4 regions of the Mesorhizobium sp. AA23 genome follow, and region 1 is predicted to be linked to each of the others. Evidence: predicted binding sites of a transcription regulator. Region 1 holds the regulator's gene; each other region holds the start of a gene.
What was found. The regulator PhoB, encoded in region 1, activates phosphate uptake and scavenging genes when phosphate is short. The targets are predictions, from matches to a motif close to TGTCATNNANCTGTCAT.
Positions count from the first base shown of each region.

Region 1 (3,245 bases):
TCGCCGAGGAGCAGCGCCGCCTCGATACGCTCACCATGCCGCGCAACGAGCTGATCGGCGAATGCTTGGCGATCGTGCGGCGCCGGCTGGACGATCCGGACCTCGACGTCGGCAGCGTCGCCCGCATCGCCATGGGCATCCAGGGCATCACCGATTCCCATGCCCGCGCCATGCTATGGTCGCCGATCACGCCGCTGACCGACATTCCCTTCGCCGACATCCTGGAAAAGGAATTCGGCATTCCGGCCACCATGGAAAACGACTGCAACATGATGGCTGTGGCGCTGCAGTGGCGCGATCCCCACCGCTATCGCGACAATTTCATCGCCATTCTGCTCTCGCACGGCATCGGCATGGGCCTGGTGCTGAAGGGCGAGCTGTTCACCGGCACACATTCGTCCGGCGGCGAGTTCGGCCACATGATCCATCGTCCGAGCGGCGCGCTTTGCCGTTGCGGACGCCGCGGCTGCGTCGAGGCCTATGCCGGCAACTACGCCATCTGGCGCAGCGCCATGAAGATGAGCGAGGACGCCGAGCCGGTCGATGTCGGCGACGCCGACATGCGGGCGCTCGCCGCCAAGGCGCGCGAGACAGATGGCCCGGAGCGCGAGGCCTATCGCCGGGCCGGGGAGGCGCTGGGCTTCGGCCTCGGCAGCCTGTTCGCGCTGATCGACCCGGCGCCGGTCGCCATGGTCGGCGTCAGCGCCGCCGCCTTCGACCTGATCGAGCCGGCGCTGCGCGAGGCGATCGCCCAGACCGCCGGCGGCCAGCATTCAAATTCGATCTCCTTCGATACCGAGCCGAACGAATTGCCGCTGATCCGCGAAGGCTGCGCCGTGCGCGCGCTGACCTTCGTCGACCAGGAGATTTTCGCGCCGGGCGTGCAGGCGAGAAGCGGCGCGGGGAAGAATGTCGCCTGAGGCCGACGAGTGCCTATGATGAAGAGCTACAAGAACCGGCTTGGCGTAACCTATTATCTGCCTGACTTCGGCCCTCCCGCTCGCTGGCTCATGAGTGTCACGCCTGGGGGCGCGGATTTGCCAACCCTGTACTATTTCGAATGCGATGCCGAGAATCTTGGTCGTCGGGCAATACACATATACGCCGATGGCCGCATGCTCCTCGCATATCCCGGAGGCCTCGACGGCGACCACTTGCCCGAGGGGGAGCTGCCTACGGTGGAAGAGGCCGAGCACGATGGTTTGCAAACCCGCGAGATTGCCAAAGCGGAGTTCGACGCGCTTTGGGCTGCACTGTCTCGCCTGGAAGGCACGGATGAACTCCAGGCCGGCGGCTAATCTTCCCTGATCGCGTAGCCCGCCCCACGGATGGTACGTATGACGTCCGGCATGCGGCCGTTGTTGACCGCCTTGCGCAGGCGGCCGACATGCACGTCCACGGTGCGCTCGTCGATATAGATCGTCTCGCCCCAGACATTGTCGAGCAGCTGGCTGCGCGAGAACACCCGGCCGGGATGCCGCATCATGAATTCCAGCAGCCTGAACTCGGTCGGGCCGAGCCGGATCTCGCTCTTCTTGCGGTAGACGCGATGCGATTCGCGATCGAGCACGATGTCGCCGACCTTGAGCACGCTGGACAGCACCTCCGGCTTGGCGCGGCGCAGCAGCGCCTTGACCCTGGCCATGAATTCCGGCGTCGAGAACGGCTTGACCAGATAGTCGTCGGCGCCGGTCGAGAGGCCGCGCACCCTGTCGCTTTCCTCGCCGCGCGCGGTCAGCATGATGATCGGCAGGCGTTCGGTCTCGGGCCGCATCCTGAGGCGCCGGCAAAGCTCGATGCCGGACACCGCCGGCACCATCCAGTCGAGCACCAGAAGGTCGGGCACATTCTCCTGCAGGCGGATCTCGGCCTCGTCGCCGCGCGTCACCACCTCGACCTGATAGCCCTCGGATTCGAGGTTGTAGCGGAGCAGCACCCCCAGCGGCTCCTCGTCCTCCACCACCATGATGCGTGGCGCGATCATTTAGCAGGCACCTTCGCTGTCAGGCCGCCGGCGCCGACATCGCCGTCTCGTCCTGCTTAGGACGATTCGCCGGCAATTGCGTGCCGGTCAGCACATAGTAGGCGTTCTCGGCGATGTTGGTGACGTGGTCGCCTATGCGCTCCAGATTCTTGGCGCAGAACAACAGATGCGTGCAAGCCGTGATGTTGCGCGGATCCTCCATCATGTAGGTCAGGAGCTCGCGGAAGACGGAGGTGTATTTGACGTCGATGCGCTCGTCGTCGTTGCGGAGCTTGGCGAGCGCCGTAGAGTCGCCGGCCGTGTATTCCTCGATCACGCCCTGCACTTGGATCAGCACCAGCTGCGCCATCGAATCGATGGAGTGCGAAAGGTCGCGCGGCGCGGCGCTGATGCCGACCGAGCCGACGCGCTTGGCGATGTTCTTGGCAAGGTCGCCGATGCGCTCGAGATCGCCGGCCATGCGGATGGCGCCAACGACGCTGCGCAGGTCGTCGGCCATCGGCTGGCGTTTGGCAATCAGCGTGATGGCGCGATCGTCGAGCTCGCGTTGGCGCGCGTCCATGATGGCATCGTCGGAGACCACGCGCTGCGCCAGCGCGTTATCGGAATTCAGCAGAGCCTTGGTCGACGCGCCGACCATCGAGCCGGCAAGATCGCCCATGTCGCGGATGAGCTGGCTGATCTGCCTCAGATCCTCGTCGAAGGAAGCGACCGTATGGGCCATGGTTATGTCCTCGTATGAACTCAGCCGAAGCGGCCGGTGATGTAGTCCTGCGTGCGCTTCTCGCGGGGCGAGGTGAAAATCTTTTCGGTCCGGTCGAATTCGATCAGCTCGCCGAGATACATGAACGCCGTCTGCCGCGAGACGCGCGCCGCCTGCTGCATGTTGTGGGTGACGATCACGATCGTGTAGTCGGCCTGCAGCTCGTCGATCAGCTCCTCGATCTTGGCGGTCGACAGCGGATCGAGCGCCGATGCCGGCTCGTCGAGCAGGATGACCTCCGGCTTCACCGCCACCGTGCGGGCGATGCAGAGCCGCTGCTGCTGGCCGCCCGAAAGGCTCTGGCCGCTGGCGTTGAGCTTGTCCTTGACCTCGTTCCACAGCGCGGCGCGCTTCAGCGCCTGTTCGACGCGATTGTCCATCTCGGCCTTGCTGATCTTCTCATACAGCCTGACGCCGAAGGCGATGTTCTCGTAGATCGACATCGGGAACGGCGTCGGCTTCTGGAACACCATGCCGATCTTGGTCCTGAGCAGGTTG
Region 1 covers NZ_LYTP01000001.1:487,344-490,588, forward strand. Annotated here, with positions in the region: gene A9K66_RS02310 (ROK family transcriptional regulator) at 1-920, shown strand, start outside; gene A9K66_RS02315 (hypothetical protein) at 936-1,298, shown strand; gene phoB (phosphate regulon transcriptional regulator PhoB) at 1,295-1,984, opposite strand; gene phoU (phosphate signaling complex protein PhoU) at 2,004-2,708, opposite strand; gene pstB (phosphate ABC transporter ATP-binding protein PstB) at 2,729-3,245, opposite strand, start outside.

Region 2 (3,245 bases), on a different contig from region 1:
CCGGAATTCTTGGCCGATTCCGCCATACGCTTCTCGCAGAATTTCTGGAAGTCGCGGTCGGTGAGCTTCAGTTTGCGCTGGTAGTAGTAGGCGTAGGTCTCGAGATTGACGAACTGGCGCTGGCCCGGCGCGTGGTCCATCAGCGAGGCGAGCTTCACCCTGTCGTCGGTCTCGAAATTGGCGAAGGCCTCGAGGCAGTCCGGCGCCGAGACCTCGCAGCGCAGATGGATGAAGTGGTCGGCCCTGAGCCGATCCTGGCGCACGCTGTCCTCGATCGCGTCGGCGAGCTTGCGCACGTCGTCGGACTTCAGGTCGGCATCCTCGTCCATGCCGACACGCAAGGCGTCGAGCACCGTGGTGATGCCGGCGGTGGCCACCTGCGCATCGTGGGCGAGCACGGCGGCGATCGGGTTCCAGCGCACTTTCGGACGCGGCGCGTAATGGCCTTCGAGGTGATCGGTGTGCAGTTCTACGAGACCCGGGATGATGTAGTCGCCGCCCATGTCCTCGCCGGTGCGGACCGCACCCGGCTCGATCGCGGCGATCAGCCCGTCGCGCAGCAGCAGCGAGCCCGCGACGATCTCGTCGGGCAGCACGATGCGGGCATTGTTCAAAACGGTCTCGGCGGTCATTTCAGCAGTCCTATCTCAGGCGGGCGGACATCAGGCGGTTTTTCTGGCCGGGCCGCGTCCAAGCACGTGGTGCGAGAGCACCATGAAGGGCGCGCCCGGTTCGGTTTCGACGAACAGCGTCAGCGCATCCACCGGCACCGGACGCTGCAGCACATCCGCGAACAGGCTGTCGATTGCAGCGCGAAGGCGCGGGCTTTCCTGTGGCCCGACCCGTCCGGAGAGCGTCATGTGGAAGCGGAACGTCTCGAAGACGTAGGGATAACCCCACTGGCAGAGGTTGCGGAACTCATCCGGCTTCAGCGAGTCTGGGCTGCGGCGCTCGATCTCGGCCTCGGTCAGCGGCGCGCGGAAGCGGTCGAAAGCGCGCACGACCTCGCCGGCGAAACTGTTGAGCGGCTCGAAAGGACTTTCCGGCACCAGCGCGAAAAAGCCGTCGATCTGGCCGACGACCAAACGCGGGATGACGACTGGCGGCGTGACCTCGGCGAAATCGTCGAGCGCCGCCCGCAGCGAGGCTTCCGATTCGCTGGGCGCCAGCCGGAACGGCGCCTTCAGCGTCGCGTGGAAGCCGTAGCGCCGAGCCGAGGCGGTGTGGAAGGCAACTTCGGCCGCCGACAGGGCACCCACACCCTCGACCGGCCGCGTCGGCGCGCCGAACGGGTCGCGCCCCAGCCAGTTGGCGGCGATCCGCGCCAACGGCTCATCCTGCCGCGGGGTAAAGTAAATGGCATAGCGCATCGAAAATCCTCGTCAGACCCGCTGCCATAGGTGATTTCCATGACGGATTGACGAAGCTTTCATGGGTTTTCGAAGGCAACCCAGGCTCCGGCGGTCCTTAGCCGACGATTTTCCCGAACTGGACCAACAGGTTGAGGGCTATGAAAAATCTCACGCCTTCATCAGCCACTCATGCTCGGCGGCGTTGTGGAATTTCCACGTCCGCTTCGGGCCGGCCATGACGTTGAGATAATAGAGATCATAGCCGTGGCAGGCCGCACACGGGTGGTAGCCCTTCGGCACCAGCACGACATCGCCGTCCTCGATCGCCATCGCCTCGTCCAGATCGCGCACGCCATTTCTGTCGGCGTCGGTGTAGACGCGCTGGAAGGCGAAACCCTGCGGCGGGTCGAGGCGGTGGTAGTAGGTCTCCTCAAGATAAGACTCGGCCGGCAGATTGTCCTGGTCGTGTTTGTGCGGCGGATAGCTGGAGGTATGGCCGCCGGGCGTGATGACCTCGACCACCAGCAGCGAGTCGGCCGGCTTGCCCTCGGGCAGGATGTTGGTGACGTAACGGGTATTGGTACCCTTGCCGCGCACTTCCTGACCGAGATCGTCGGGCGCAATGACGCGGGCGGGCAGGCCGCCGCCAAGACCGGGCGCCGAGCAGACCGCAAGCTCCAGTTCGGTGTCGGCGGTCACCGACCAGTCGGAGCCTTGCGGCACATAGACTGACCAGGGTTTGCCCTTGAAGGGCGACATGCGCTCGCCGAGCAGGCCGAGATCCTTGCCGGCGGCCGCAGCCTTGCCCTTGCCGGTGACGAACACCAGGCAGACCTCGCGCTCGCCCGTCTCGCCGGCGGCCGTCTCGCCCGGCCGCAAGCGGTGGAGATCGAAACCCACGTAAGTCCAGCCCGCGCTTTGCGGGGTGACGTGGGCGACGTGGCCGTGGCCCTTGTCGGCCTTGACGAGCAGTTTCGACATTTTTGTCTCCTGGGTCATTCCTTCGGCTCGGCCGGAGGCTTGGGCTCCTCGGCCGGCTTGTAGAGGTAGAAGAACTGCCACACCGCGTAACCGGCGAAGCCGAGCGCGATTACCCCCCAGAACGGCGTGCCGGAGGCGAATTCGATCACCGACCAGATTAGGCAGACGGCGACGACGGCAATGCGCCGCCACAGCGGTCGGAAGAAGGGGTGTTCATAGTCTTTCATCGCGCCAATCCGGGACTTGTCCAAACGCATCAGATAGAGCGAGCGGCCGGACGAATCCACCGCTTACGCCGGGAAGCCCTGCGTCTCGACCGTATAACCGGCGGCCGTCATCACCCGCATCAGCTCCTTGTGGCCGACCTCAGCCATCCTCAGCGGCGGGTTCTTTTTCGGATCCTGCTCGGCCTCGACCACGAACCAGCCTTCATAGCCGTAGTCGGCGAAGCGCTGGACGATCGCGCCGAAATCGAGCGAGCCGTCGCCGGGCACGGTGAAGGCGCCGAGCGCGACGGCATCGAGGAAGGACTGTTTCGTGCGGTCGAGCCCGTCGATCACGTTCATGCGCACGTCCTTCACATGGACGTGGTTGATGCGCTTGTGGTGGTTGTCGATGGCGCGCAGCACATCGCCGCCGGCGAAGGCGAGATGGCCGGCATCGAGCAGCAGCGGGATGCCTTCGCCGGAATGATGCATGAAGGAATCGAGTTCCGGCTCGGTCTCGACCACGGCCGCCATGTGATGATGGTAAGAAAGCGGCATACCCTGGTCGGCGCACCATTCGCCGAATTCGGTGACGCGGCGGCCATAGGCCTTCATCTCGTCGGCCGGAAGCTTTGGCTTGGTGGCAAGAGGCTTGGAGCGGTCGCCCTGGATGGAGCGGCCGACCTCGCCATAGACGATGCAGGGC
Region 2 covers NZ_LYTP01000012.1:374,391-377,635, reverse strand. Annotated here, with positions in the region: gene A9K66_RS12515 (alpha-D-ribose 1-methylphosphonate 5-triphosphate diphosphatase) at 1-632, opposite strand, end outside; gene A9K66_RS12510 (DUF1045 domain-containing protein) at 663-1,370, opposite strand; gene iolB (5-deoxy-glucuronate isomerase) at 1,521-2,333, opposite strand; gene A9K66_RS12500 (hypothetical protein) at 2,348-2,560, opposite strand; gene iolE (myo-inosose-2 dehydratase) at 2,624-3,245, opposite strand, start outside.
Region 2: a site for PhoB is predicted at 1,410-1,426, ahead of A9K66_RS12510 (DUF1045 domain-containing protein). Genes of this name have one in related genera too.

Region 3 (3,245 bases), 120 kb from region 1:
CGATGCTGCGGGCGATCAGCTCGACCGGAATGCGGGTGCCGTCCTGGCTGCGCAGCTCGGCTTCCTGCGCCTGACCGCTGCCGCCGGCGATGGCTGAGGCAACGCGTTCGCCGAAGAGGTCGCTGAGCGTCATCACGTTCAGCGTGCCGGGCGCGATGCCGCTCAGCGCCGCGATGCTGTCGTTGGCGCTGACGATGCGGCTGCCGTCGCAAACGATCAGCCCCTCGACCGCCGCGTTGGCCAGGCCGTGCATGCGCTGCGCTTCCGCCTGATGCCGGCGGAACCGCAGGTCGATGCGGAGCGCCGCGGCCGAGAGCACCAGAATGACCAGGCTTGCCGCCGCAGCGGCAAAGGCTTGCGACATCGGCGCGATGGTGAATTTTGAGATCTCTATCGAGGAGTCCGGATAGATCGAGACCGCCGCCATGGCGATAAAATGCAGTGTGCAGATGGCCAGTGTGAGCAAGACGGCGGCAGCGATCGTCGTAAGCGTCGACGGGCGGCAAAGCACGACGAGCAGCGAAAGCGCGGCAAGCGTGACGCCCGCCGCCAGCGAAAGAGCGACGAGCAGCTCGTTCCAGACGATCCTGCCCTGGACCTCGAACGCCGCCATGCCGGTATAGTGCATCACGGCGATGCCGACGCCGAGCACGGCGCCGCCGACAAGATAGTGATCAATGCCGCCGCGGATGGTGGCGATCCACATTCCGGCCGCTGTCAGAACTACGGAGGCGGCCAGCGAAAGCGCGGAAAGCTCCGCGTTATAGGCGTTGGGTATTCCCGGCGTGAAGGCGATCATGGCGACGAAATGTGTCGCCCAGATACCGAATCCGGTCGCCGTGGCTGCAATCAACAGCCATGCGTAGCGATTTCGACTGGTCGATTGCTCGACATGGCGAAGAAGATTGACCGCCGAGAAAGAGGAAATTCCGCAGATGAGCGCCGCAAGTGCGACCAACCTCAGATCGTGCTCGTGCACGATGCAATTATAGACGGTCAACATTTGGCCCCACCTGATCTTCCCGCATCAATCAAGTTAAGATTGCTTAAGCCCCGACGGCTGAAGAATCGATTAGTGGACCTGCAACCGACGCGTGTGCCTCAGGTTGTAAAGGACGGATAAGGTTGGGCCGGCTGTCGCAATACGATGGTTGGAGTCGCTCAAATCCTAAGCCGGCAAGCAATCTGCCCGGCCGTGACCGATGCACGTTAATTTAGGATCAGATGATGTTCATCGACGCATAACAAAACCGTTGTCCGATTGTCATGCGCAACACATACTGGTTCTGCGGAAGCCCCCCTTTCGCCAATCACAACGGGAGATGAAAACATGAAGCTCTTCGGCTTCGCGGCAGGTGTTGCCGCTACCTTGACCCTGCTTTCCACCACGTCCGCTTTCGCTGTCACGCAGATCAGCTGGTGGCATGCGATGACGGGCGCCAATGCGGAAGTCGTCGACAAGATCTCGAAGGACTTCAACGCCAGCCAAAGCGACTACCAGATCGTTCCGGTCTTCAAGGGCACCTATCCCGAGACGCTGAATGCAGGCATCGCCGCGTTCCGCGCCGGCCAGGCGCCGGACATCATCCAGGTGTTCGATGTCGGCACCGGCGTCATGATGGCGGCCGAGAGCGCGATCAAACCCGTGGCCGAAGTTTTGACGGGCGCGGGGATGACGTTCGATAAGAGCCAGTATCTGCCCGGCATTGTCGGCTACTATTCGAAGCCGGACGGCACCATGTTGTCTTTCCCTTACAATTCCTCCTCGCCGATCCTCTACTACAACAAGGACATCTTTCAGAAGGCCGGCCTCGACGTGAACAACCCGCCTAAGACCTGGAACGAGGTCTGGGAAGCGGCGAAGAAGATCAAGGCGAGCGGCGCGGCCCCTTGCGGCTACACCTCGACCTGGCTGACCTGGATCCATCTGGAAAATTTTGCCGCCTGGAATAATGTTTCCTGGGCGACCCAGCAGAACGGACTGGCCGGCGGCGACGTCGAGCTCAAGATCAATGCGCCGATTTTCGTCAACCACTTTCAGGCGCTGGCTGACCTCGCCAAGGATGGCACTTTCAAATATGGCGGGCGAACCTCCGAAGCCAAGCAGATCTTCCTCGCCGGAGAATGCGGCATCTTTACCGAGTCGTCGGGCGGGCTCGGCGATATCGTCAAGTCGGGTATGAACTACGGCATCGGCCAACTGCCGTATGACAGCGATGCCAAGGGTGCGCCGCAGAACACGACCCCCGGCGGCGCAAGCCTCTGGGTTTTCAGCGGCAAATCCGATGCGGAGTACAAGGGCGTCGCGGCCTTCTTCGCCTATCTCTCCAAGACCGAGGTGCAGGAATATCTGCACCAGAAGTCGGGCTACTTGCCGGTGACGCTGGCAGCCTATGAGGCGACCAAGAAGTCCGGCTTCTACGACAAGAACCCGGGCCGCGAGACACCGATCCTGCAGATGACCGGCAAGGCGCCGACCGAAAATTCGAAGGGTGTGCGCCTGCCCAACCTGCCTCAGGTGCGCGATATCCAGAACGAGGAGTTCGAGAAGATGCTGGCCGGCCAGGAAACGGCCCAGCAGGCGCTCGACAATGCCGTCTCGCGCGGCAACGCGGCGATCAAGGACGCGTTGGGCAACTAAACCTGGCCGAGGATGAAACGTCGCCCGCGCGGATCGGCGCGGGCGATCCTTGCTTGACGAGGAAACCAAGCTGACCCCGCGCGTCGTTTTCCCCAACAAAGTCCTGCCTTACCTGCTTGTGGCGCCGCAACTCGCCATAACACTGGTTTTCTTCTATTGGCCGGCCGGGCAGGCGCTCTACCAGTCCATGCTCAGGCAGGATCCATTCGGGCTAAAGAGCAAGTTCGTCTGGTTTGCCAATTTCCGCAAAGTGCTTGCCGATCCGGCCTATCTCAACTCGATCAAGGTAACGGTGGTATTTTCGCTTGCGACCGCAATCGTGGCGATGGCAGTGGCGTTGCTGCTTGCCGTAATGGCGGAAAAAGTGGTGCGCGGGAAAGCGCTCTACCGCACACTGATGATCTGGCCCTATGCGGTGGCGCCGGCGATCGCCGGCATGTTGTGGCTGTTCCTGTTCAACCCTTCGATCGGCTCGCTATCCTACGTGCTGAGAAGTCTCGGCATAGCCTGGGATCCGTTGCTCAACGGCAGTCACGCCATGATCCTTTTGGTTTCCGCCGCAGCATGGAAGCAGATCAGCTACAATTTCCTGTTCTTCGTCGCC
Region 3 covers NZ_LYTP01000001.1:364,075-367,319, reverse strand. Annotated here, with positions in the region: gene A9K66_RS01720 (EAL domain-containing protein) at 1-1,003, opposite strand, end outside; gene ugpB (sn-glycerol-3-phosphate ABC transporter substrate-binding protein UgpB) at 1,331-2,641, shown strand; gene ugpA (sn-glycerol-3-phosphate ABC transporter permease UgpA) at 2,712-3,245, shown strand, end outside.
Region 3: a site for PhoB is predicted at 1,252-1,268, ahead of ugpB (sn-glycerol-3-phosphate ABC transporter substrate-binding protein UgpB). Genes of this name have one in related genera too.

Region 4 (3,245 bases), on a different contig from region 1:
GGGCGACAACCCGCCCTATCACGTGCCGGTCTTCGTGCTCACCCATCACAAGCGGGCGCCGATCTTAATGGAAGGCGGCACGACGTTTTACTTCGTCACCGACGGCATCCATTCGGCGCTCGAACAGGCGAAGACGGCCGCCAAGGACAAGGATGTGCGGGTCGGCGGCGGCGTCGCCACGATCCGGCAATATCTGAAGGAAAGCCTGATCGACGAGATGCATCTCGCGATCTCGCCGATCCTGCTCGGCTCCGGCGAGCATCTTTTCGCCGGGCTGGACATGCCGAAGCTCGGCTACCGCTGCACCAGCCAGGTCGCGACCGCCGACGCGACGCATGTGATGATCGGGCGCGCGTAAGCTAGGCTCCCCCTTCTCCCTCTGTGGGAGATGGGGAAGTGCTCAATACTTCGACGGCACATAAAGCTCGCGCGGCAGCACCTGGCGCTCGTAGGCCGGGTTGAAGACGCGCTCCGGCAGCGTGATCTCCTCATGCGGCACGTCTTCGTAAGGCATTTGCTGCAGCAGGTGATCGATGCAGTTCAGTCGGGCCCGCTTCTTGTCGTTGCCTTCGACAATGAACCACGGCGCTTCCTTGATGTTGGTACGGGCGAAGGTCTCTTCCTTGGCTTTGGTGTATTGTTCCCAGCGCACGCGCGACTGCAGGTCCATCGGCGACAGCTTCCACTGCTTCATCGGATCGTGGATGCGCATCAAAAAGCGCATCTGCTGCTCCTCGTCGGTAATCGAGAACCAGTATTTCACCAGCGTGATGCCGGAGCGCACCAGCATGCGTTCGAATTCCGGCACGTCGCGGAAAAACTCTTCGACCTGATCCGCATTGGCAAAGCCCATCACCTGCTCGACGCCCGATCGGTTGTACCAGGAGCGGTCGAACAGCACGATCTCGCCGCCCGCCGGCAGATGCGGCACGTAGCGCTGGAAATACCATTGCGATCTTTCACGCTCGGTCGGCGCCGGCAGCGCGACGACGCGGCAGATGCGCGGATTGAGGCGCTGGGTGATGCGCTTGATGACGCCGCCCTTGCCGGCCGAGTCGCGTCCCTCGAAGATCACCACCAGCTTCTTCTTGTGGTAGGCAACCCAGGACTGCAGCTTGATGAGCTCCGACTGCAGACGCAGCAGCTCGCGGAAATAGGTCGTCCGCTCGATGGAGGGCGGATGCGACTTCTTGTAGATCCTGGCGATCTCGAGCGAGAGCGCGGGCTCGGAAATCTCCAGCTCATAGTCCTCGTCGAGCGTGTCCTCGAGTTCGGCTTCCAGCCAGTCCTTGGCTCCGGAATTCGTCTTGACCTCGTTCATTGCGCAGCTCCTGCCTGTCAGCCACTTTCGCCTCGGATGCGCTCCGGCCGCGGCCGGAAACACAACTCCGTAAGCCGACTGAGATACAGACGCGCAATGACGGTTTTATTGCGAGCAGGAGCCGGCAACGCTGGACCAGCCGATATGTGATCGGCCCGTATCGATGGCGGGGCGACAAGCCGCCCGAATTGTCCTACAAATACTTTCGCCTCTTCCCGGCGCCCGCGACGGCGCGCCTCTTCAAAACAAATCGCAAGGACCTGACATGGAATACCGCACGCTTGGCCGTTCCGGCCTGAAGGTTTCGACATTGACCCTTGGCACGATGACCTTCGGCGGGACGGGCCCGTTCGCCGCCGTCGGCAAATCCGATCTCTCGGAGGCGAGCCGCATCATCGATACCTGCATCGATGCCGGCATCAATCTCATCGACACCGCCAACGTGTATTCGAACGGCCTGTCGGAGGAGATCGTCGGCGAGGCGCTCGGCGGCAAGCGCAAGAACGATGTGCTCATCGCCTCCAAGGCGCGCATGCGGATCGGAAACGGCCCCAACGACGAAGGCCTGTCGCGCCATCACCTGATCCGGGAATGCGAGCGGAGCCTGAAGCGGCTCAAGACCGACGTCATCGACATCTATTTCCTGCATGAGTGGGATGGGGTCACGCCGCTGGAGGAAACGATCGCTGCGCTCGACACTTTGGTCAGCCAGGGCAAGATCCGTTATGTCGGCTGTTCCAATTATTCGGGCTGGCAGGTGATGAAGGCGCTCTCGATCAGCGACAGCCATCATCAGCCGCGCTTCGTCACGCAGCAGATCCACTACACGCTGGAAGCGCGCGAGGCGGAGTACGAGTTGCTGCCGATCTCGGTCGACCAGGGTCTTGGCGTGCTGGTGTGGAGCCCGCTGGCCGGCGGCCTGCTGTCGGGCAAATACCGTCGCGACAGCCCGACGGCCCGCCAGCTTGGCGGCTGGTCCGAACCGCCGATCCGGGACGAGGGAAGGTTGTGGCGGATCGTCGACGTTCTGGTCGAAATCGGCAAGGCGCGCGGCGTTTCGGCGGCACAGGTGGCGCTTGCCTGGCTGCTCGGCCGCCCGGCCGTTTCTTCGCTGGTGATCGGCGCCCGCAACGAAGCCCAACTCAAGGACAACCTCGCCGCGGCCAGCCTGACGCTGTCCCTGGACGAGCGCCTGCGCCTCGACGACGTCAGCCGCCCGCCGGTGCTTTATCCCTACTGGCACCAGCAGCTCACCGCCAAGAACCGGTTCGGCCCCGCCGACCTGGTGCTCGACCGCAGCGATATCTAAGAATCCGCGCCGTGCTCCGCGCCCGAAAACGCGCGGAGGTCAGCCGGCGATAAAACGCCAGACCTCCGGGTCGGGTTCGATCTGGCCGCTGAGCACGAAATATTTGTAGAGGACGAGCAGCGATACCGCCCGCTCGTCCTTTTCGTTGCTGAACCGGCGGCAATAGGCGTTGGCCGCCGTTATGATGCGTTGGGCTTCCGCCGGGTGTTTTTCGAAATAGGCGATCTTGTCGGCGACGTCCGAAAAATCCGACGCCAGAGGCACGTAGTGAACATCGGCCTCGAGCTCAGCCTCGGCGAACCAGGTTTCGTAGGTCGGCGGCGGCATCAGGCAGAGCGAATTCGAGCTCATGATCCACTTGAGGTTCGTCGCCACGTCATTGCCTTCGAGCGAGACGATGTAGCGGAACTGCCGCTGCTGCGCGATCGTGAGATACGGCTTGCGATAGTTCTCCGGGGCGCTTGGCTTGGGCGAGCCGGCATCGCAAGACGGCAGGTCGCGCACGGCATCGACGAACCGTTTGCGGATCGGATTGTTGAAATGACCGCGCCAGACCGCCATCGGGCGCTTGTCGGCGAAGGACAGATTGTCCTTTGGCATGTTGAAATGGCGGAA
Region 4 covers NZ_LYTP01000032.1:174,345-177,589, reverse strand. Annotated here, with positions in the region: gene A9K66_RS27555 (dihydrofolate reductase family protein) at 1-358, shown strand, start outside; gene ppk2 (polyphosphate kinase 2) at 401-1,321, opposite strand; gene A9K66_RS27545 (aldo/keto reductase) at 1,587-2,630, shown strand; gene A9K66_RS27540 (glycosyl transferase family 90) at 2,670-3,245, opposite strand, start outside.
Region 4: a site for PhoB is predicted at 1,418-1,434, ahead of ppk2 (polyphosphate kinase 2). Genes of this name have one in related genera too.